3 regions of the Rhizorhabdus dicambivorans genome follow, and region 3 is predicted to be linked to each of the others. Evidence: predicted binding sites of a transcription regulator. Region 3 holds the regulator's gene; each other region holds the start of a gene.
What was found. Region 3 encodes LexA, which represses DNA repair genes until DNA is damaged. Its sites were predicted from a motif close to GTTCCNCNCTTGTTCT; they were not measured.

Region 1 (7,794 bases), 280 kb from region 3:
CCGGCTGCTGCTGCGCGACCCGGCACTGGCGCCGGCGCTGATCGCCGCGGCCGAGGCGCTGACGGTCGAGAACGACCTGTCCTCGGCGCACGCCACCTTCGTCGAGCCGGAGCAGATTCCGCTGTTCGAGGCGGCCGACTGGCTGATCCGCACCGATCGCCAGTTCCACTGGGCCAATCGCGGCTATGCGAGCTTCGACGATTTCCTGGGCGCTCTCGCCTCGCGCAAGCGCAAGGCGATCCGCAAGGAGCGCGCGGCGGCGGTCGCGGGGCTGGAGATCGTCCGGCTGACCGGCACCGCGATCGAGGAGCGGCACTGGGACGCCTTCTGGCATTTCTACCAGGACACCGGATCGCGCAAATGGGGCCGGCCCTATCTGACCCGCGCCTTCTTCTCGCTGCTGGGGCAGCGGATGGCGGACAAGGTGGTGCTGGTCCTGGCGCTGCGGGAGGGGACACCGATCGCCGGCGCGCTCAACCTGATTGGGGCGGACACGCTCTATGGCCGCTATTGGGGCTGTACCGAGGAAGTCCCCTTCCTCCATTTCGAGCTCTGCTATTATCAGGCGATCGATATCGCGATCGAACGCGGCCTGGCGCGGGTCGAGGCGGGCGCGCAGGGCGAGCACAAGCTGGCGCGCGGCTATGAGCCGGTGGCGACCTGGTCGGCGCACTTCATCCCCCATCCGGGCTTCCGCCGCGCGGTGGCCGACTATCTGGAGCAGGAACGCCGCGCCATCGCCGCGAATATCGAGGGATTGGGCGAATATACGCCGTTTAGAAAGGTTTGAGGTCTTTTGCTTGCGCCCTCAGGCGCCGGGCGCGAGCCATCCGGCTCGCTTGGCTTTCCTCGCAATAAGCTCGGACGCGCTTTTCGCGCTTGCCTCTTCGAGCCTCTCTTATTTCTACGATAAGATCATCGTCGGAGCCCGCAGGGCTCCGCAAGGCCAAAGGCCGTCCGAGCTTATGCGAGGAAAGCCAAGCAGCGCGGATGCGCTGCGCCCGGCGCTTGAGGGCCAATCAAACTACGCAGCCAGCCGGTTGCCGAAGCCCAGCATCGCCCTGGCCTGGCGCTGCGCCTCGATGATCTCGCGGGCGGTCATCTCTTCCGAGATTTCCGCGCGGCACTCCATCGCGCGGGCGTTGCCGCCCAGCGCCGCGATGTTGAACCATTTGTGCGCGGCGACGAGATCGAGCGGGCAGCCGTCCGCCCCCGCCGAATAGGAGACGCCAAGCTGGAAGCAGGCGTCGATATCCCCCCGCATCGCATCGCTAAGGCGCGATTCGGTCAGGAACTGCTGCGATCTGAGACTATGGCCCATGTCACGCTCCACTGTTTCCCCGGGAGCGGCATGGTCTCTTGCTGGCCGACCGGTACCGTTCCCCAACAGGGTTAACGGCGCGGTGACGGCATTGTTTAGGCGGGAATGGAGGTGGCGGGTCGCATGCCCGATCCGGTCCGCCGGTTCAGGCCTCGCGGCCGAGCCAGTAAAGCTCGCGTCCATGGACGCGCAGCCAGGCGCGCTCGGCCGCCGGATCGCGGCCCAGCAGCCGCTCGACCGCGGCGTGGAAATCGGCGCTGTGGTCCATGTGCAGCCGGTGCGCCACCTCATGCGCGACGGTCGCCTCCAGCACCGTCGGTGGGGCCAGGATCAGCCGCCAGCTATAGCGTATGTCGCCATTGGCCGAGCAGCTTCCCCAGCGCGCGCGCGGATCGCCGATCGACACCCGGCCGATCGTCACGCCGGCCCGCTCGGCATAGCGCAGCGTCTCCGCCTCCAGCCGCCGCAGCGCCTGCGCCTTGAGCCAGCGGATCACCCGCGCGCTCAACAGGTCGGCGGGTTCGGGCACCACCAGCCGGTCGCCGGTCCGGCGGACGATGCGCCCGGTGGCGGCAAGCTCGATGGTCAGCCGCTCGCCCGCCACCTCGACCGCCATGCCCGGCACGATCGGGCGGGCATGGGGCAGGGCGTCGAGCGCCTGTTCGATCCAGTCGCGCTTGGTCTCCACCCATTTCAGCGCGGCCTTGAGCGAGGCGCGCGCGGGCAGGATCAACCGCACCCCGCCGTCGCGCGGATCGACGCTCAGCCGCATGCTGCGCGCCTGCGCCATGCGCCTTACCTGCAACGGCCGGATCCGCCCGCCTGCCGCGAAATGCATATCGGGCGCGGCGGGGGCCGGGGCCGGGTTGGGCTTGCGGCGGAAGATCATCGCATCCTCTTGTCGACAGACGCTAGCACCGCCATCTTACAATTCCCGGTCGACGAGGTGATGTTCGAGATCGCCCGCCTCGTCCTCCGAAACCGTCCAGCCGCGCACCGAGACACCCGCCTTGTGGACCGATTCCGGATCGCCGCTGACCAGCGGATGCCAGTCCGGCAGCGGCTGCCCCTCGTCGAGCAGGCGATAGGCACAGGTCGAGGGCAGCCAGTCGATCTCGCGCAGGACCCGGGGCGTCAGCCGCACGCATTCGGGGACGAAGGTGCGCCGATGCTTGTAATCCTTGCAGAGCCCGGTGCGCCGGTCGAGCAGCCGGCAGGCGACGTTGGTCGCCATCAGTTCGCCGGTCTCCTCATCCTCCAGCTTGTGGAGGCAGCATTTGCCGCAGCCGTCGCACAGCGACTCCCATTCGGCCCGGCTCATCTCGTCGAGCCGCTTGGTTTCCCAGAAGCGGGGCTGATCGGTCATATCCCATCATAGTCCGTTTTCGGGACACCGTCGTCCCGGATGTAATTCGGAGCCCCGATGGACTCCGCAAGCGCGAACGCACGCCCGAGCTTATGCGAGGCAAGCCAAGGCGGACACATGTCCGCCGCCCGGCGCTTGAGGGCTAACCGATCAACGCGCCCAGCGCTCGATGTCGCCGGCCACCGCCTCGGCGCCCTTGTCCTGGGCGACGAGAGCGAGCGGCTCGCCCCCGGGGCCGAAGAGCATCGCCGTGCGGCTATGGTCCATCAGATAGTTGTTCTTCTCTTCGGCCGCGAACTGCTCGGGCGGGCGCGGGTCCTTCTTGTCCTGCTTGGCGGGGATCTTCTGGTAATAGACCGCGAAGGCCTTGGCGGTGGCGGCGATCTGGGCCGGCGTCCCGGTCAGCGCGACGAGGCCGGGGAAGGCGTTGGTATAGGCCTTGAGCGCGGCGGGGGTGTCGCGTTCGGGATCGACGGTGATGAAGATCGGCTGCACCCGCGCGGCTAGATCGGGGTTGCGCTGCCGGAGCAGGCGATAGCCCTTCATGATCGTCTGCACGTCGACCGGGCAGACATCGGGGCAGAAGGTGTAGCCGAAATAGATCAGCCGGTATTTGCCGGCGAAATCGCTGTCCTTCACCGCCTTGCCGTCCTGGTCGACCAGCGTGAGGGGGCCGCCGATCCGGGCATCGGCCAGGGGGGGAGTCTCGGGCGGGCCGCCGCAGCCCGACAGCGGCAGCGCGGCCATCGCCAGCAGGGCGGCGACCAGCGGTCGAAGGGTGGGATTGTTCATGGTGCCGCCAGCCATGCTTTGCTATTGGCCCACAAGCAAGAGCCTGATCGGTGAGGTGACGGCTCGCCCACCGGTTGAGCGTTTCGTAACAGGGACATGACCCACAAGATGATCCGCCGCCTTATCCTGCCGAGCTTCGCCGCCGTGGCGCTGGCGCTCGCCGCCACCCCCGCCGCCGCGCAATTTTCCGACAGCTATAATTTCCTCAACGCAGTCCGCCAGTCGGACGGCGACAAGGCGACCAAGGCGCTGCAGGGGAACGGCGCGACCCTGATCAACACGCGCGACTACACCACCGGCGAGACCGCGCTGATCATCACCATCAAGCGGCGCGACCTGACCTGGTCGAACTTCATGCTGAGCCGGGGCGCCAACCCCAATGTCAAGGACGGCAAGGGCAACACCGCGCTGCATTTCACGGCGCTGCTCGGCTTTCCCGAAGGGGCGGAACTGCTGCTGTCGCGCGGCGCGCAGGTCAATCTCGGCAACAGCAGCGGGGAAACGCCGCTGATCATCGCGGTGCAGCAGCGCAACGTGCCGCTGGTCCGCATCCTGCTGGCCAACGGCGCCGACGCGAAGATCGCCGATCGCATCGCCGGCAAGTCGGCGCGCGACTATGCCGCCGAGGATCCGCGCGGCGCGGCGGTGCTCAAGCTGATCGACGAGAACAAGACCGTCGCCAAGCCCAAGCCCAAGATGTCGGGCCCCGGCCTCTGACCGGCCACCGCTCCGGCACGGGCCGGGGGCGCGCCAGATGGAACGCGACGGGCCGGTCCACCGCACCATCCACCCGGCGATCCCGCCCCATGTCGACTATCGGCTGACCGCGCCGGGCGAGACACTGAGCGAGGCATTTGGCGGGGTGTGACTATGGGCCGAGGCGAATCTGGAGAGCATCGAGGCGGCACGGACGGCGTTCGATGAGAGAAGGAAGCCCTGTTCTTTCATCGTCACCCCAGCGCAGGCTGGGGTCCATGTCTCTCAAAGACCGGATGCCGTCGTGAGCGAAGACAGACATGGACGCCAGCCTTTCGCCTTCGGCGAAAGTTTATCCCGAGCGCCTGCCTTGCAGGCAGTCGAGGGGCGGGCATGACGATTCAGGGATTGTCGCGGACCAGGAGAGCAACCTTCTGCCACTGGGACTCTATCATCCCCCAGAAGAAGAACTTCCTCAGCATCGATCCGAACCATGGCCGGTTTCCTGCCATCGATCGGGTCACGATCTCGCGAACTTCCGCCTCATCCCAGGGTATCCATTCGCCAGCGACCGGATGCATCGCGCCGACGAAAGCCGGAAACACTTCGCTGCGCAGGATGATTTCAACGTCGTGCAAAGCGAATCCCGACATGCGGACGGCGTCGGCAAGGCGCCGGTAATCCACTTCCGTATCCAGAAACAGTTCCGACAACGCAGTCCACAGCGGCAATCTGTTTTCGATCTCGGCCGCCGACAGCGTCACACACAGCTCTCCGGAAACGGATCGAGCTCCCCCCACAGCCGCCGGGCCGCGCGTCTTGCGAAGCGCAGCGTCTCCGCCTTGCGCCGCGCGCCCGGCAGCGGGCGGTGGAGCGGCTCGCGCAGGATCGCGGCGTCGTAGCGGTCGGCGACGATCAGGCCGCAGCAGCCGGGCTGGAACGCCTCGGTCTCGAACGGGCTGAGGTCGAACCCGCCGGGCACCGCCCAGAAGAAGCGGTCGCAATAGTCGAGATAGAAGGGCCATTTCGCATCGCCGAGCAGATCGGCGCGCGACACCTTGATCTCGACGATGGTGATGCAGCCCCTGGCATCGATCGCCATGATGTCGGCGCGGCGGCCATTGCCGAGCGGAACCTCCGGCAGCGGCGTCATCTCCGCCTGGAGGAACAGCCGCGCCACGCCGCGCGCGACATCGGCGGCGATCATCGGGGCGAGGGACTCGGGGGCGCTGGCCATGGCGGGAGGATAGAACAAGGCGGGAACGAAGGAAAGGGACCGATCAAGATCCTCCCTGGCAAAGCCGGGGAGGGTGGTGAAAGAGTAAGCCGTCGAAGACGGCGCCAGGGCGCCGCCCTTCCACCATGCTGCGCATGGTCCCCCTCCCCATCGCTACGCGATAGGGAGGACCTTCATCACAGCAGCACCTCGCCCGCGATCCGCTCCGCTTCCGGATGATCGATCTCGACCGCCCACAGGTCGGGGTCGGACTTGCGGCGGCGGGCGATATAGTCGGCGGCGACCCCCGGTTTGTCCGGATCGGTGGGCCCTACAAAGTCCAGCCCATAGCCGCCGTCGAAGCGCCACATGCGTTCCGCGATTCCAGACAGCACGCCGCGGTCCGCCAGCAGCAGCAGCAGCGCGCCCGCGATCGCGTCACCCCTGGCGAGCACCATCGCAGAGCCGCCCTCGGCCTCAATCCGGCGGATCAGCGCCGAGACGAGCAGCCCGGTGGCGGGCCGCGGCTCGGTCATCTTTCGGGTACGGTGCCGGCCCGCCGTTTCAGCTTCGCTGAAACCGTCACGAGCGGGCGTAACCGGGCAGCGAGGCCAGGCGGATGCGCGATCGCATGAAGGTGCCGGTGCCGCGCGCCACCTCCTCCCCCTCGGCATCGATCAGCCGCGCATCGGCGACCAGCACCCGGCGGCGGCCGTTGACCCAGCGGCCCTCGGCGGTGATCGGCCCGGCCTTCAGCGGGCGGGTCAGCAGCAGGTTGAAGGCGGTGGTCAGCAGGAAGAAATCATTGACCAGGCTGTTCGCCGCATAGAAGGCGGCATCGTCGAGCATCTTGAAATAGGTGGTGCCATGGGCCGCGCCGGCGGCGTGATAATGGCTCGGCTCGATCTCGAAGTGGATGCGCGACTCCCCTTCGCGCGGAATCTCCAGCCGGGATGTGAACAGCCGGTTGATCGGCGCCGCCGCATAGAGCGACTCGAGTGCGCGATAATGCGCTTCGGCGCCGGTCTCGCCGGTCATCGGTGGGCCTCAGGCGGCGTCGCGGGCCTCGCCGGTGGCAAACAGCGCATAGAGCGCGTCGTCCGATCCGGCACCCCGCAACTTGGCGACGAAGGCCTTGTCGCGCAGCCGGCGGCTGACCCGGGCGAGCGCCTTCAGATGCTCGACGCCGGCATCGACCGGCGACAGCAGCAGGAACACCAGATCGACCGGCAGATCGTCGATCGCGGCGAAGTCGATCGGGGTGCCGAGTCGGGCGAACAGGCCCACGACTCGATCGAGCCCCTCGATCTTCCCATGCGGGATGGCGATGCCGCCGCCGAAGCCGGTAGAGCCCAGCCGCTCGCGTTCGACGAGGCGATCGACGATCATCCGCGCATCGGCATCCACCAGCTTCGTGGCATGACCGGCAAGCTGCTGGAACAGCGCCTTTTTGTTCGGGACGACCAACGCGGCCTGTATCGCCTGAGGCGACAACAGGTCGCTCAGGTCGTCCATCGATTTGCTGTCAGTCATTCGACGGGGTTCGCTGTCCTTATCCGGCTGCCCGGCTCGGCTCCACCCAGCCGATCGTGCCGTCACTGCGCCGATACACCATATTGAAGGCGCCGGTACCAGAATTTCGGAAAAGAAGCGCGGTGGTATTTCGCAAATCCAGCATCATCACCGCATCCGAAACGGAGGCATCGGGAACATCGACGCGGGTCTCCGCGATGATCACCGGGCTGTCGCCGCTTTCCTCCTCTTCCTCGCGCGGCGCTTCGAACACCGTATAGCCGGCATTGTCATCAATCGCCTCGAGCGAAGGCATGACACTGGCGCCGTTGCGCGATTTCAGCCGGTTCATGTAGCGGCGCAGCTGGGTCTCGACCCGATCGGCGGCCTGGTCGAAGCTCGGATGCGCCTCCATCGCATGGCCCGATCCCTTCAGGATCACGCCGTGCATGACGTGGGCCACGATGTCGCAGGAGAAGCCGTTGCCGTGCTGGCCCCGGCCGAAGGTCACATGGGCGGAGAGACTTCGCGAGAAATATTTGTCGGCGATCGCGTGGAGCCGGTCCTCGACATGGGTGCGAAGGGCGTCGCCCGTGTTGACCTGATGTCCCGAAACACGAATTTCCATAGCAATTCTCCAACCATATGCAGCCGATGATGGGGTATCCGACCGCCCGATGTCATCCGCATCTTAACGGATCGATCAGGCAGCGGCACCTTCCAGCCAGAGCGGCGAATCCAGCTTCTCGATAAACGCCTTGTGTCTCTCCAGTTCCTCCTCGCTGGCATGATGGGGGCGGATCGCCCTGATGGTGCGGGCGGCGACAGCCGCGCGCGTGGTGGCGACGATGATCGTCTCCTCGACGATCACCTCTCCGATCGACAGGCCGA
Region 2 (7,794 bases), on a different replicon from region 3:
TTCGATCACCTGTCGATCTTCCATCGCAGCCGGCTCGATGGGCACCAGTTCGTCAAGCCGATCGCGCGTCAGCACGAATCCGCCAGGATGCTGCGACAAATGGCGCGGCGTATTGATGAGCTGACGGGCCAATTCCAGGGTCAGCACCAGGCGCCGGTCGGCGAGGTCCAGATTGAGCTCTTCCGCGTGTTTTTCCTCGACGCCATCCTGGCTCCATCCCCAGACGGACCCGGCCAGACCCGCCGTCATGTCCTCGCTCAGGCCGAGCGCCTTGCCGACTTCGCGGACCGCGCCCCGCGCGCGATAGCGGGTCACGACGGCCGTCAGCGCCGAGTGCGTCCGCCCATAAGTCTCATAAATCCACTGGATCACTTCCTCCCGGCGCTCATGCTCGAAATCGACGTCGATATCGGGCGGCTCGCGCCGCTCGGCCGACACGAAACGCTCGAACAGCAATTCCGAGCGCACCGGATCGATCGAGGTGATGCCCAGCACGTAGCAAACGGCACTGTTCGCGGCCGACCCACGTCCCTGGCAGATAATCTCGCGCCGCCGCGCTTCGGTCACGATGGAATGGACGGTCAGGAAATAGGGCGCATACTCAAGGTCCGCGATGAGCTTCAGTTCGTGCACCAGTTGCGAGCGCACCTTGTCATCGACCCCCTCGGGATAGCGGTCGGGGGCTTTCTCCCAGGTCAGCCGCTCCAGCTCCTCCTGCGGCGTCCGGCCGGGCACATTGATCTCATCCGGATATTGGTAACGGAGCTCCTCAAGGCTGAAACTGCACCGCGCTGCGATCTCGAGCGTGCGAGAGACGGGCGACGCATCCTTGAGATAGCGACGGAACAGCCGCTCCATTTCCTGGCCGGTCTTGAGATGCCGATCGGCGAACCGCTCGCGCCGAGCGCCCAATTCGTCGATCGTGCATTTCTCCCGGATGCAAGTGACAACATCCTGCAGCATGTGGCGCTCCGCCGCGTGGTAGAGCACGTCATTGGTCGCGACCGTAGGAACGCGAGCCGCAGCCGCCAGGTTCGCGAGATCACGCAGCCGGATCGCATCTTTCGGTCGCCGCCGGATCGTCAGAGCCAGATAGGCACGGTCGGCGAAAATCCGTTTCGTCCGCGCAAGGGCGGCCTCGGTGCCGACGTCTGCCCGGTCAGGACTCAGGATCGCGATGAGCCCGTCATTCCATTGTTCGACATCCGACCAGTCGAGATGACAGGCTCCCTTGCCGCCGCGTTCTTTGCCGATGCTGAGCAGTCGGCACATTCGGCCATAGGCTGCGCGATCCGTCGGATAGAGCAGTAGCGCCGTGCCGTCGCTCAGATCGATCCTGCATCCGATGATGGCACGAACGCCGGTGGTCCGTTCGGCATCCCAGGCCCGGACGATGCCGGCGACCGATCCTCGATCAACGACGCCGAGAGCAGGCAATCCGAGCAATGCGGCCGCGGCGAACAGCTCCTCGGGGGATGATGCGCCCCTCAGGAAGCTGAAGTGCGTCGTAACCTGCAGCTCGACATAGTTGGCGTCGACCTCGCTCATGCGAACGCACCGTGGATGAACCAGCGCATGGTGCCCGTAGCCGGATTTACGCCGTCACCGAGCCGGAACAGCCAGTACCGACCGCCTGTCTCGGTCTCGACCTGATAATAATCCCGGACGATCAGCGCCTTGTCGGCCTCATTGCCGCTCTCGCGCCACCATTCGCCGTGCAAGCGTTCCGGACCATCGCCTCGGGTCACCCGATAGCGCTTTCGACGCCACACGAAGAGGCGAGGGGCATCGTCTGGCAGCAGGGCGACCACGTCGATTGGCTCGGGTCGATCCAACATGCGGGCGGGGCGAGGGAGGTCATCGTCCCACTGGGCGCCGCTATCTTTCGCAAGGGCGGGCATCGTGGTGATCGAGCGCTCAGGCATACTGCTCGCGTGCGGTGCCGCCCGATGCAGGCTCCGTGGACCAAAACGGTTGGCGAGCGCATCGACCAGAGAGGCGAGGTTCGGCCCGCGTCGCGGGCTTTCCAACCCTTCATCCTGTTGGGCCGCGAGCGCGTCAGCCAGCGGCGTCACGAGGGTCATTGCCTCAATGCCAAGCCCTGGCTCGACCGTCTCGATCTTAGCGCACAGCAATTTCGCGAGATGGCCTGCGTCGCGGGATGCGGTTGCGGTCCCGATGCGGATCGCCTGATTGTGGCCGTCCACACGGTGGAAATAGCAATCCAATCGGCGAGCACCCTTGCCGATACAGGTGAGCTGCCCCACCACATCGGCAACGAGATCGCCGATCACCTGGGCGAAGGCTTCAGGTGTCGCGATCGGCTCCATGAAACCTCGACGGGCCCGCGGCAGATGTTCAGGGTAGATCGGCTCGATCGGCTCGGGCACGAAGCCGAGCGCCTGATCCAGCCGCCGATGCAATTCGCGGCCGAACCGTTTGGCGAGAGGGCCGCGCGGCGCACCGATGAGCTGTTCGATCCGCTCAAATCCGAGCTTGCGCAAACCTTCGACCTCGCGTCCTGGCAATCGCAACGCCGATATCGGCAGGATGGAAATGGCAGTGCGGTGTCCGCCCGGCTCGATCGTGACCGGCCGGCCGGCGGGTACATGCCGCGCAACGGCATGGGCGCAGCCTGCAGTGTCGGCCACAGCGATCTGCAGAGCCAGCCCCGACGCGGCAACACGGCGATGGAGATCCTTGAGCAGCGCCTTCTCGGTGCCAAAGAGACCCGCGCAGCCGGTGATGTCGAGCCAGATTCCGTCGGGCGCATCCGGTGATACGAAGGGTGAGTATCGGCGGCCCGCCCATAGCGCGAGATCGCGAAGTCCCTGCAGGTCGCCCTCCGGGTCGGCATCGACGACCTGCAATTCAGGGGCAAACGCTCGGGCCTTCGTCACGGTCATGCCGACGCGGACACCGAGCGCCTTAGCCTCGGCATCGACGGCAGCAATGACTTTCCTGCCGTGATCGGGCACCGCGGTCACCAGCGGAAGATCAAGGACCAGGCCGTCACGGCACTCAGGCGACAATTTTGCGATCTTCCGCCGCAGCCGGTCGGTCGACCAGTGCGGCAGGAAGAGCGATACGACCCGTCGCATCGCACGCCTCCACGATCCAGGCGTGCGGATTACCACCGCGCACACGTTCCAAATCCACATGCCAGCGAGGGCGACCCAGGCTCGGCAGACCGAGATCTTCGCTTGGTGAAGCGGTGATCCGCCAGCGTGTCATCGCTGCCGTCCCTTCGGCGACCTGTTCGGCCTTCGCCGCGCGACGAAACACGAAGGCCGCTACACCCGAGCTTTCCGCCGCCAATTGCAGGCGCTTCGATGCAGTAGTCGAATATTTCCCGACTTCGCCAACCACACCGGCGATGCCAGGGTGATGCAGGCACTCCTCCATCGCGAGCAGGACATTGGTGTCGCTGCCGGCCTCGACATAGATGACCCGATCTGGATGAAGACCGGCGAGATGAAGGGCAGGGGCAAACAGGTCGCGCCAGCGCAGGCACCAGAAGACGGGACCTTCCATTCGCGCCAGGATTCCCGCCAGAAAGACCGTCGCACTCGCCTCGTCCGCGAGATCGGGACTGCCCATCATTTCATGGAGAGCACCTGCAGCAATGCCTCCGCCCGGCAATCGCTGATCCAGTTCGTCGATGCCGAACGGGATCGCTTCGCGCTGAACGCCTACGCCCTCGATACGCGCGATGCGCGCTCGCAAATCTTCAAGGACGGTTGATTGACGCATGGCATTCAGGAGACTCGGGACTCGTTGATTCGTTCCTTATTTGTTCCTGTTCCCGGCGATGAGTCAAGCAGCTCAAATGCACCGCTTCCGAAGCCTGTGGAATCCGCCAGAAAAAAAGCGCCTTCGGTCCTTTGTGGGATTCACATCCACCAAAGTGCATAGTAGATTCATGCTATGTTCCATCAGGCAGACCTATTCGAAGCATCCGTCGAACCCGCGCGAGGGATGGACACGCCGGGGCTTTTGGCGGCGATCGCCGCAGCTTCGCCGCGGCCAAAATTCTCCTACATGCTCCTCCAGCTCCTGGAGGAAGTCGCTGACGAAAAGGGCAGGGCTGGACCGAGCGTGATGGTGAACGGCGACGCCGTGCCTGTCCGCGACTGGCTGTGCGATGCGCTGGCTCCGATCGCGCAGCGTACACCCTGGCGCCGTTCGACGATCGAAACCGTGCGGTCGGCACTTGAGCAGGCTGACGAACTACCGGCCGATCCGACACAGGCTGACCGTGTCATTGAAGAAAGGGTCCGTGAGCGGGTTCGCCAATCGGGCCGCTGCAATGTCAGCCGCGCAGTGTCGGATCTATGTCGGGGCGGCCTCCTGCGACGCCACTATCAGGGCTATCGGGTGGATCATCAAAATCGCGGCGCCCAGCGCGAGGCAGTCTACACGATCATGCCGGACACCTTGGCGGCGCTACGCCGGCGATGAGCTGCCGCTGATCGCAAGATCGGCTTCTACTGCGGTCGCGCGCATCAGGCGATCGGGCATCTCCAACAACTTCACGGCCGCCGCGGTGATCGCTTCGGCTTCGGTGGGATAGGATTCGGCCGAGCTGATCGATACCCCATCGGGCAATGCGACCGTTGCCTGAAATCCGTTGCCTTTAGGTGTCGCGCTCAATCGGACTTCCATGAAAGGTCTCCGCGTTGTATCGGGACTGATATTCTTATAAGATATTGATATTTAACATAATTCTTATTATCGCTCTAAGAATTTGTAAGCGCAACTTCGAAAAGAGACACCTCCGCAATTTCCAAATGAGACTCGTCTCTTGAGGACGCCCCTGCCGCGATCCAATGCTGCTCTTCGAAGCCCGACTTATCCCGCCAACCAGCGGACGGTCAACTTAGCTGACCGTCCACTCCTCGGTAGTGTAGCCTTCGTGGCCCGCCGTTAACTCTGGACAGCGGCGTCGATCTTGGATCGTTGATCACGGCGGACTTGCCACCGAGCAGCAAGAGCCGTGATCGCCGGCAAAACGAGCAATGTGAGCACGGTCGAGGTGATCAGTCCGCCGATGACCACGGTCGCGAGCGGCCGCTGGACTTCGGCACCCGTACCGGTTGCCAATGCCATCGGCACAAATCCGAGACTGGCGACTAACGCCGTCATCAACACGGGGCGCACGCGCTGCATCGCGCCACTGACGATGGCGTCTTCCTCGCCCGCCCCTTCTTCGCGTCGCTTGCGGATCGCGCTCATCATGACAAGGCCGTTGAGCACCGCCACGCCCGACAGCGCGATAAACCCGACCGCCGCGGTGATCGAAAACGGGATGCCGCGCAGGAGCAGCGCGAACACGCCGCCGGCGAGCGCCATCGGCACCGCGCTAAAGACGATCGCTGCCGGCACGAGCCCGCCGAGTGCCATGTAGAGCAGTGCGTAGATGGCAACGAAGCAGATTGGCACGACGATCAGCAAGCGCAGCCGGGCCGATTGCAGGCTTTCGAATGTGCCGCCCCAGGCTGTATACATGCCGGGCGGAAGATCGAGGTTGCCGATCTTCGCCTGCGCTTCCTGCACAAATCCGCCCAGATCTCGGCCGCGGACGTTGACCTGCACGACCACCATGCGCTTGCCGTTCTCGCGGCTGATCTGGTTCAGCCCCTGGGTGTAGCTGAACCGCGCCACTTCGCGCAGCGGGATCGAGCGGGCAATCTGGCCATCGGCCGCGGGCAGCATCACCGGGATGGCGCCGAGCGTTTCAAGATCGTCGCGCTGGGCGTCGGGCAAGCGAACGACCACCGAGAATCGCCGGTCACCTTCAAACAACAGCCCCGCCTCACGGCCTCCCAGTGCTGCGGCGACGGTACTGGCGACCTCCTCAACCGTCAGTCCGTAGCGCGCCGCCGCGAGCCGATCGATCTTCACATCGAAGGTCGGCGCACCGTCAGTCTGTTCGGCGCTGACGTCGCCCGCGCCGGGTATCGTGCGCAATACGCCGGCGATGCGCTTGGCCTGCGCGCTCATCGCATCAAGATCGTCGCCGTAAAGCTTGACCGCGACATCGGCGCGCACGCCCGCGATCAGCTCGTTGAACCGCATCTGGATCGGCTGCTGGATCTCGGTGCGGTTGCCGATCAGCGGCTTCATCCGCTCCTCGATCCGCCGCAGGATATCCTCCTTGGATTTGACCTCGGCGGGCCATTCGCTCTCGGGCTTGGGGATCACATAGGTGTCCGAGGCATTGGGTGGCATCGGGTCGGTGCCGAGATCGGCGTTGCCGTTCTTCGAGAAGACCAGCGCCACCTCGGGCAGCGTCTTCAGGGCGTTTTCGATCTGCAGCTGCATCTGGGTCGACTGGTCGATCGATGCGGAGGGCACGCGGAAGTTGGTGACGGTGATGTCCTTCTCGTCGAGCTGCGGCATGAACTCCTCACCGAGGAACCCGAACGCGAACACAGCCGCGGCAAACACGCCGACCCCACCGAGAATGAACGGCATCGGGCGCGCGACCGCCTTGTCGAGCAGCGGGGCGTATTTCTCCTTGAACCAGCGGATCGGCTTGACCTCGGTCTCGCTGACCCGGCCCTTGATGACGATCGCGATCATGGCGGGCACGAAGGTGATCGACAGCACGAATGCGCTGGCCAGCGCGACCATGAGCGTGATCGCCATCGGCGAGAAGGTCTTGCCCTCGACCCCCTGGAAGGTGAGCAGCGGCACGAACACGAGGAAGATGATCAGCTGACCATAGACGGTCGGCCGGACCATCTCCTGCGCCGCCTCGATCGTCTCGCCCATCCGCTCCTCGAGCGTGAGCAGACGGCCTTCATGCTCCTGCCGCTCCGCAAGGCGCCTGAGCGCATTCTCGACGATGATGACCGCACCGTCGACGATCAGGCCGAAATCGAGCGCGCCGAGGCTCATCAAATTACCTGATACGCCGAGCCCATTCATGCCCGCCGCCGTCATCAGCATGGTGATCGGGATGACCGCCGCCGTGATCAGCGCGGCGCGGACATTGCCGAGCAGCAGGAACAGGATGACGATGACGAGCAGCGCGCCTTCGACCAGGTTCTTCTCGACCGTGGCAATAGTCGCGTTGACCAGTTTCGAGCGGTTATAGACCGGCTCGGCGAAAACGTCAGGTGGAAGGGCCTTGTTGATTTCGGTGAGCCGCTCGGCCGCGCTGTTGGCGACGATGCGGCTGTTCTCGCCGACCAGCATCAGCACAGTCGAGATGACCGCTTCCGATCCCATGCGGCTGCCCGAACCGGTCCGCACCGCGCCGCCGATGACGACCTGACCGACATCCTTGACGCGCACGGGGACGCCCGCGCGGGTCGCGACGACGGCCTGCTCGATCTCGTCGATCGATCTGAGCCGCGCATCGGCGCGGACGAGGAAGCTCTCGCCCGCGCGCCGGACATAGTTGGAGCCGGCCGAAAGGTTCGCCTTCTCCAGCGCATCGGCGAGGTCGGTGATCGATAGGCCGTAGGTCGAAAGCGCATTGAGGTTCGGCTCGACCAGATATTGCTTCACATAGCCGCCGTTTGAATCGACGCCGGCGACGCCTTTCACGTTGCGCATCTGCGGACGGATGATCCAGTCCTGCACCGTGCGCAGATAGGCCGCCTTGGCGAGTTCGGTGGTGAGCCGCTCGCCCTCGGGCGTCAGGTAACTCCCGTTGGACTGCCAGCCGGGCTTGCCGTCGGTATGTTCGGCGCCGCCCTTGCCGTCGGGATGCCGGAACGCGACCGAATAGAAGAAGATCTCGCCAAGCCCGGTGCTGAGCGGTGCGAGGTTGGGCTGGATGCC
Region 3 (7,794 bases):
CGCCGCTGGCGCGCCGCGCATAGGCGTCGTCCACGGCCGCGAGTATCGAAACCCGATCCAGCATGTGCCCTCCAGCTGTGGGTAAGCCACACCCTTAGGATTTGCGCGGCCGGGCGGCAATATGCGAAGCGCTCAATCCCGCGGATAAGGGCGGGTGATCGCCTCCAGCAGATGCTCGTCCGGATCGGTGAAATAGACGCCGCGCCCGCCGCCAAAATGGTTGATCCGGCCCGGCTGGCTGCGCGCCGGATCGGCCCAGTGGTCGAGGCCTCTTTCCCGGAGGCGCCCGAGGATCGCGTCGAAGCTCTCCTCGTCGACCAGGAAGGCATAATGCTGGGGCGCGACCGGCCCCTCCTTCTCCATGAAATCGATCGACACGCCGTTGTCCAAGTCGACCACCAGGAAATGATGGAAGGGCACGGGAGCGGGCCGGCCCAGCATCCCGGCGAGGAAATCCGCCGAAGCCCGCTTGTCGCGGCACCAGATGATGCTGTGGTTGAGTTCGACCGTCATCGACTTCGCTCCACGACGATTGCCGTTCCGGGACCGCGATCCTAATCTGCCGCACCATGACCGGCCCGGATGCACCCTATCACGCGCACATCTATTTCACAGCGTCCGAACGTCCCGCCGCCGAAGCGCTGCGCGACGCCTTTTCGCGACGAGCGGACATAGTGTTCGTCGGCGCGATGACCGAAGGCCCCGCCGGGCCGCACCCGATCCCGCAATATGAAGTGCATTTCAGGGTGCGTTCGCTGCCCGACATCGTCCCGCTGATCGAGGCGGCGGGGCTGCGCGCTCTGGTCCATCCGCTGACGCTCGACGATCTCGCCGATCACACCAGCCTGGGGCAATGGCATGGCGAGCCGCTCGACCTCGACCTTACCGTGCTCGATCCGCCCGGCATCAACCGGGGGCTGGCCCGCTTCGGGCGCAGCGATTTCTAGCCCGCCCAACTGGACCCGCCGCCCGCCCCCCGCTATGCCGCGCGGCGATGAGCAACAAGCTGACCGAGATCTGCGACACCAAGCGCGAGCATGTCGCCCGGGCGAAGGCCGCGACGAGCTTCGCCGAGCTGAGCGCGCGCGCCAGGGCGGCCGATGCGCCGCGCGGCTTCCGCGCCGCGCTCGACGCCAGGGCGGCGGCGGGCGGCTATGGCCTGATCGCCGAGATCAAGAAGGCGTCGCCGTCCAAGGGGCTGATCCGCTCCGATTTCGATCCGCCCGCCCACGCCCGCGCCTATGAGGCGGCGGGCGCCGCCTGCCTGTCGGTGCTGACCGACGTCCCCTATTTCCAGGGTCATGACGATTATCTGGTGCAGGCGCGCGCCGCCTGCGCACTGCCGGCGCTGCGCAAGGACTTCATGGTCGATCCCTGGCAGGTGACCGAGGCGCGCGCGCTGGGCGCCGACGCGATCCTGATCATCGTCGCCGCGCTGGACGATGGCGAAATGGCCGAGATCGAGGCCGCCGCCATCGAGCATGGCATGGACGTGCTGGTCGAGGTCCACGACGCGGCCGAACTGGAGCGCGCGATCAGGCTGAAATCGCGGCTGATCGGGGTGAACAACCGCGACCTGCGGGACTTTTCGATCGATCTCAACCGCACCTATGAGCTGGTCGGCAACGCGCCCGCCGGCTGCACCTTCGTCGCCGAGAGCGGGCTCGGTTCCAAGGCCGATCTCGACGCGATGGCCGAACATGGCGTCCGCTGCTTCCTGGTCGGCGAGAGCCTGATGCGCCAGGACGATGTGGCGGCCGCCACGCGCAGGCTGCTGACCGGGGCATGAGCGACAAGCTCACCCATATCGACGAGGATGGCGCGGCCCGCATGGTCGACGTCTCCGCCAAGGCCGAGACGAAGCGCGTCGCCGTCGCCGAGGGCCGCATCCTGATCGCGGCACAGGCGCTGGAGGCGATCCGCGCCGGTTCGGTGAAGAAGGGCGACGTGCTCGCGGTCGCGCGGGTCGCGGGGATCATGGCGGCGAAGAAGACCGCCGACCTGATCCCGCTCTGCCACCCGCTGCCGATCTCGGGCGTCACCCTCGACCTCGCGATCGAGGCCGACGGCATCCGCGCCACCGCGTCGGTGACGACCACCTATACCACCGGCATCGAGATGGAGGCGCTGACCGCCGTCTCGGTGGCGCTGCTGGCCGTCTATGACATGGCCAAGGCGCTCGACAAAGCCATGCGGATCGAAGGGGTCCGGCTGCTGTCCAAGACCGGCGGCAAGTCGGGCGACTGGAAGGCGGAATAGGCCGATGGCGCTGATCCCGACGGCCGAGGCGCAGGCGCGGATGTTCGCGCTGAAGGAGGCGCTGCCCGTCGAGACCGTGCCGCTGCTCGACGCCCGTGGCCGCTATGCCGCCGGGGACATCCTGTCGAAGCGCACCCAGCCCGCGCTCGATCTGTCGGCGATGGACGGCTATGCGATCCGCTTCGCCGAACGCCCCGGCCCGTGGACCGTCGCGGGCGAAAGCGCGGCGGGCGGCGGCCTCGGCCGCGCGCTGGCGCCCGGCGAGGCGGCGCGCATCTTCACCGGCGCCCCGGTTCCCGAAGGGGCCGACAGCATCCTGATCCAGGAGGAGGCGGGCCGCGACGGCGACAGCCTGACCATGACCGGCGAGGGGCCGCCCCGGATCGGCGCGCATATCCGCCGCAAGGGCAGCGACTTCGCCGAGGGCGACATACTGATCCCGGCCGGTGCCCCGATCGGCGCGGCGGCGATCGCGCTGGCGGCGAGCGGCGGCCATGGCGCGCTTCCCGTGCGGCGGCGCCCGCGCGTCGCGATCCTCTCGACTGGCAACGAACTGGTGCCGGCGGGCGAACCCACGACCGGCGCGCTGCTCCCCGCCTCGAACGGGCCGATGCTCGCGGCGCTGCTGGCGGGCACCCCGGCGCAGGTCACCGACCATGGCATCATCCGCGACGATCTCGGCCTGATCAGTGCCGCCTTCGCCGATCTGGCGGGCGGCGCCGACATCATCGTCACCACCGGTGGCGCCTCGGTCGGCGACCATGACCTCGTCCTCCCCGCGCTGGAGCAGGCGGGCGCGACGATCGACTTCTGGAAGGTGCGGATGAAGCCGGGCAAGCCGGTGATGATCGGCACGCTGGGCGGGGCAATCGTGCTTGGCCTGCCCGGCAATCCGGTCTCGGCCTTCGTCACCGCGACATTGTTCCTGAAGCCGCTGATCGCGCATCTGCTGGGCAGCGCCCGGCCGGTTCCGCCCCCCGCCGCCGCCCGGCTGGGCGAAGCGCTGCCCGCGACCGGCGGCCGGGCCGAATATCTGCGCGGCAAATGGTCGCGGGGGCTGGCCGTCCCCACCGCCAGCCAGGACAGCGCCGGCCTCGCCGCGCTGGTCGAGGCGGAGCTGCTGATCGTCCGGGAATCGGACTCGCCGGCGCTGGAAGCGGGCGCCGATGTGGAGATCATTCCGCTCGCTTGACAGATTCCCTACAGTTGCCTAAATGTTCCTCGTCCGTTCCCGACAAGGACCTTTGGTATGCTGACCCGCAAGCAACATGATCTGCTCATCTTCATTCATGACCGGCTGGCCGCGACCGGCGTGTCGCCCTCGTTCGAGGAGATGAAGGAGGCGCTCGACCTCAAGTCCAAGTCCGGCGTCCACCGGCTGATCAGCGCGCTCGAGGAGCGCAACTTCATCCGCCGCCTGCCCAACCGCGCCCGCGCGCTGGAGGTGCTGCGGATGCCGGAGACGGTGGCAGGCAAGGCCGCCGCGCCCGCGACCAAGGCGAAGGCCCCCGCCTCCGCCCCGGTGCCGCAGGCCGCGAACGAGAATGTGCTGGAGATTCCGCTGCACGGCCGCATCGCCGCCGGTCTGCCGATCGAGGCGCTGGAGGGGCAGAGCAGCCTGTCGGTTCCCGCCGCGCTGCTTGGCCCGGGCGAGCATTATGCGCTCGAGGTGTCGGGGGACTCGATGGTCGAGGCCGGCATCCTCGACGGCGACTATGCGCTGATCCGCCGCGCCCAGACCGCGCGCGACGGCGAGATCGTCGTCGCGCTGATCGCCGATCATGAGGCGACGCTCAAATATTTCCGCAAGGAAGGCGCGATGGTGCGGCTCGACCCGGCCAACCGCTCCTATGATCCGCAGCGCTACAAGCCCGATCAGGTCCAGATCCAGGGCAAGCTGGCAGGGCTGCTGCGGCGCTACTGAGCGCCGCAAGCCCACCACGGGCGGCGTCCCGGCGGAGGCCGGGGCCGCAACAGGCGCTTGCGGGTAGCTGACCGAGAAGCTCTTACGGCCCTGGCCTCCGCCGGGGCGACCGCTTTTCTGGCCGTCTAGCGGAACACCGACCAGGGGTGCTGCCCGACATGGGCCGCCACGCTGTCGATCCGTCCCCGGTCGAGATCGACCGAAAGCCCGCCGGTCCGCGCCAGCAGCGGCCGGTCGATCTTCAGCCAGCGCGGGTTGCAGCCGCGCGGCAGGCGGCGTTCGCTGATCGCGATGTCGGCAGCAGCGCAGGCCCGCGTCATGCGGCGCCAGTCGACCAGATAGGGGCTGCGCGTCGCGAGGATGCGCCAGCGCCGCCCGCCCCGGTTGATTTCCGCCAGGCACAGATCGGCCGAACAGCGCGCCTGCATCAGCGCATCGAACGGCAGCGGTTCCGCATCGACCCCGGCCGCCTCGCTCAGAACCCCGCGCATATAATCGCCGGTCCGTTCGCGCAGCAGCGCCACCCGGCCATCGCCGAGCGCCAGCGCGACATGGCGGCCGTCCCCCGTCACCAGCAGATCGGGCGCGGGCGAAGCCAGCGCCCAGAGCGCGCCCACCGCAAGCGGCGCCAGCCCCCAGCGCCGCAGCTTCGTGCGCCACAGCGCCAGCCACAGCCCGCCGGCCACCATCAGCGCGAAGGCCCCCCAGGCCATGGTCGGCAGCATCGCCACCGATCCCGGCGCGTCGGCGACGCGGTGCGCGATCCACAGCAGCAGGGCGAGCGCATGGGAGGCGAGCCACCAGGCCGGCCCGCCAAGCCCCGCCACATCGAGCAGCAGCGCCAGCGCCTCCAGCGGCATGATGACGAAGGTGGTGAGCGGGATCGCGACGATATTGGCGGCGGCGCCGTACAGCCCTGACTTGTGGAAATGGAACAGCGCGATCGGGGCCAGCGCGGCCTCGATCAGCAGGCCCGAGAGCAGCATCACCGCGATCGCCCGGCCCCAGCGCGCCGCCAGCCGCTCCTCGCGCCGCGCGGCGAAGGCGGCGACCCTGGGATGATCGAGCAGCGCGACCAGCGCGGTGACAGCGGCGAAGCTGAGCTGGAAGCTCGGCCCCGCCAGCGCCTCGGGCCAGAGCAACAGCACAACGAGCGCGCCGGTCGCGACGAGCCGCAGGGTGATCGCTTCCCGCCCCATCGCGATCCCGGCCAGCACCAGCAGCGCGGCGACGCAGGATCGGATCGTCGGCACCTGCGCGCCCGACAAGAGGGTGTAGGCGATACCGGCGACCGCCCCCGCGCCGGCCGCGATCAGCAGCAGCGGCGCGCGTAGCGCCAGCGCCGGGCTCAGCGCCAGCAATCTGAGCGTCAGCAGCAGCACCCCGCCGACCACCGCGGAGACGTGCAGCCCCGATACCGAGAGCAGATGGGCGAGACCGGCGCGGCGGAGCGCCTCGGCATCCTCCTCGGCGATCGCGCCCTGGTCGCCGGTCGCCAGGCTGGCGGCGATCCCGCCCGCGCTGGCACCGGCCACCCGCGCCTCGATGTGCTGCGACAGGCGGGCGCGGGCGTCGGCGAGCCAGAGCAGGAAACCGCCCGCCTCGCCCGCCGCGATGCGCGGCCGGTCGAGCGCCTTGCCGGTGGCGCCGATGCCGGCGAACCAGGCGGCGCGCGCATAATCATAGGCGCCCGGCACCGCCGGCGGCGCGGGCGGCAGCAGGCGGGCGCGCACCACGATCCGGCTGCCGCCGACGACCGGCCCGGCCAGATCGGCCTCGTCGATATTGAGCCGGAGGCGCGGGGGCAGCAGCAGGCCGGGATCGGTGGCGATGGTGAGCCGCACCAGTTCGCGCGCCGGCAGCCGCTCGACCGCCTCGATCCGCCCCGCCACCTCGGCGACCCGTGGCCGGTCGATGCGCGGCGAGGCCACCCAGTCGGCGCGGAACCAGATCAGCAGCAGCCCGGCGAGCGCGACCAGCCCACCCGCCAGCAACGATCGGCCCAGCCGCGTGCCGGGGCCGACCGCGAGCCCCAGCAGAGCCACCCCGCCGAGCAGCGCCATCGCCGCATACCAGCCCGCCGGGCGGGGCAGCGCCAGCCAGAGCGCGATTCCCGCGCCCAGCGCGACCGGCAGCCACAGCGCCAGCTGATCGCGCTCCGCCTCCAGAACCGCCTCGATCCGCCGCGCCGCGCCGGCCATGCGGTCCCGCAGGCCGGCGATCACCGTTCGCCCGACAATGGGGCCGGGCCGGCACCGTTCGAATCGCCGGCCAATTTGACCCGGCGGGAAAATGCTTTACGGGGCGCATCGACATCGCAGGCCATTGCCCGATCTTGGAGAAACCGCGCGTGGGCGCAAGCACCGAAAATCAGACCCCATCCGGCCAGGTCGTCACCCGCTTCGCCCCCTCGCCGACCGGATTCCTGCACATCGGCGGCGCGCGCACCGCTTTGTTCAACTGGCTGTTCGCCCGCCATCACGGCGGCAAGTTCCTGCTCCGCATTGAGGATACCGACCGCGCGCGCTCCACCCAGCCGGCGATCGAGGCGATCCTCGACGGCATGACCTGGCTCGACCTGAACTGGGACGGCGAGGTGGTCTATCAATTCTCGCGCGCTGCCCGCCATGCCGAGGTGGCCCAACAGCTGCTCGCCGCCGGCCATGCCTATCGCTGCTATGCGACGCCCGAGGAACTGGCCGAGCTGCGCGAGCAGCAGAAGGCCGCCCGGCAGCCGCTGCGCTATGACGGCCGCTGGCGCGATCGCGATCCTTCGGTGGCGCCGCAGGGCGCCCCGTTCGTCATCCGGCTGAAGGCCCCGCGCGAGGGCGAGGTGACGATCGACGACCGGGTGCAGGGCCAGGTCACCGTCCAGAATGCCGAGCTCGACGACATGATCCTGCTCCGCTCGGACGGGACGCCCACCTATATGCTGGCGGTGGTGGTCGACGACCATGACATGGGCGTCACCCACGTCATCCGGGGCGACGACCATCTCAACAACGCCTTCCGCCAGCTCGCCCTGATCCGGGCGATGAACGAGATTTCGGGCGACTGGCCCGATCCGGTCTACGCCCATATCCCGCTGATCCACGGCGCCGACGGCGCCAAGCTCTCCAAGCGCCACGGTGCGCTGGGCGTCGACGCCTATCGCGACGAGATGGGGCTGCTGCCGGAAGCGGTGAACAACTATCTGCTGCGGCTCGGCTGGGGCCATGGCGACGACGAGATCATCAGCCGCGAGCAGGCGGTGGAGTGGTTCGACCTCGCCGGGGTCGGCCGTTCGCCCTCGCGCTTCGATTTCAAGAAGCTCGAGAATCTCAACGGCCATTATATGCGCGAGGCCGACGATGCGCGGCTTGCGGACCTGATCATCGCCGGAGTCGCGGCCGATGCGGGCCGCGAGTTCGACTCGGAGGATCGCGACCTTCTGCTTCGCAGCATTCCTTTTTTGAAGGCAAGGGCCAAGGATCTCAAGGAGTTACGGGACGGGGCGGCGTTTCTGTTTCGCACTCGCCCGCTCGATATGGACGAGAAGGCCGCATCGCTGCTAGACGAGCCGGGCAAGGCGCTGCTGGCCCAGGCCCGCGACGCTCTTGCGGCCACCGCCG

Region 1: CMV14_RS01695 (MmcB family DNA repair protein) is a predicted target of LexA. The motif match lies at 5,424-5,439, and genes of this name have one in related genera.
Region 2: CMV14_RS25490 (ImuA family protein) is a predicted target of LexA. The motif match lies at 3,785-3,800, and genes of this name have one in related genera.

The regions. Positions count from the first base shown of each region.
Region 1 is NZ_CP023449.1:369,450-377,243, forward strand. Features, by position in the region: gene CMV14_RS01655 (GNAT family N-acetyltransferase) at 1-790, shown strand, start outside; gene CMV14_RS01660 (sel1 repeat family protein) at 1,025-1,321, opposite strand; gene CMV14_RS01665 (M48 family metallopeptidase) at 1,467-2,210, opposite strand; gene CMV14_RS01670 (YcgN family cysteine cluster protein) at 2,247-2,687, opposite strand; gene CMV14_RS01675 (SCO family protein) at 2,838-3,479, opposite strand; gene CMV14_RS01680 (ankyrin repeat domain-containing protein) at 3,576-4,196, shown strand; gene CMV14_RS27530 (winged helix-turn-helix transcriptional regulator) at 4,234-4,347, shown strand; gene CMV14_RS01690 (DUF7079 family protein) at 4,577-4,939, opposite strand; gene CMV14_RS01695 (MmcB family DNA repair protein) at 4,936-5,412, opposite strand; gene CMV14_RS01700 (DUF1491 family protein) at 5,589-5,927, opposite strand; gene CMV14_RS01705 (PaaI family thioesterase) at 5,974-6,429, opposite strand; gene CMV14_RS01710 (PTS sugar transporter subunit IIA) at 6,439-6,924, opposite strand; gene hpf (ribosome hibernation-promoting factor, HPF/YfiA family) at 6,944-7,531, opposite strand; gene dnaQ (DNA polymerase III subunit epsilon) at 7,607-7,794, opposite strand, start outside.
Region 2 is NZ_CP023451.1:189,805-197,598, reverse strand. Features, by position in the region: gene CMV14_RS25500 (error-prone DNA polymerase) at 1-1,548, opposite strand, end outside; gene CMV14_RS25495 (DUF6504 family protein) at 1,545-3,101, opposite strand; gene CMV14_RS25490 (ImuA family protein) at 3,022-3,753, opposite strand; gene CMV14_RS25485 (hypothetical protein) at 3,928-4,461, shown strand; gene CMV14_RS25480 (hypothetical protein) at 4,447-4,665, opposite strand; gene CMV14_RS25475 (efflux RND transporter permease subunit) at 4,927-7,794, opposite strand, start outside.
Region 3 is NZ_CP023449.1:92,935-100,728, forward strand. Features, by position in the region: gene CMV14_RS00415 (nuclear transport factor 2 family protein) at 1-64, opposite strand, end outside; gene CMV14_RS00420 (VOC family protein) at 133-513, opposite strand; gene CMV14_RS00425 (DOPA 4,5-dioxygenase family protein) at 570-947, shown strand; gene trpC (indole-3-glycerol phosphate synthase TrpC) at 995-1,789, shown strand; gene moaC (cyclic pyranopterin monophosphate synthase MoaC) at 1,786-2,259, shown strand; gene CMV14_RS00440 (molybdopterin molybdotransferase MoeA) at 2,264-3,451, shown strand; gene lexA (transcriptional repressor LexA) at 3,509-4,183, shown strand; gene CMV14_RS00450 (ComEC/Rec2 family competence protein) at 4,309-6,384, opposite strand; gene gltX (glutamate--tRNA ligase) at 6,534-7,794, shown strand, end outside.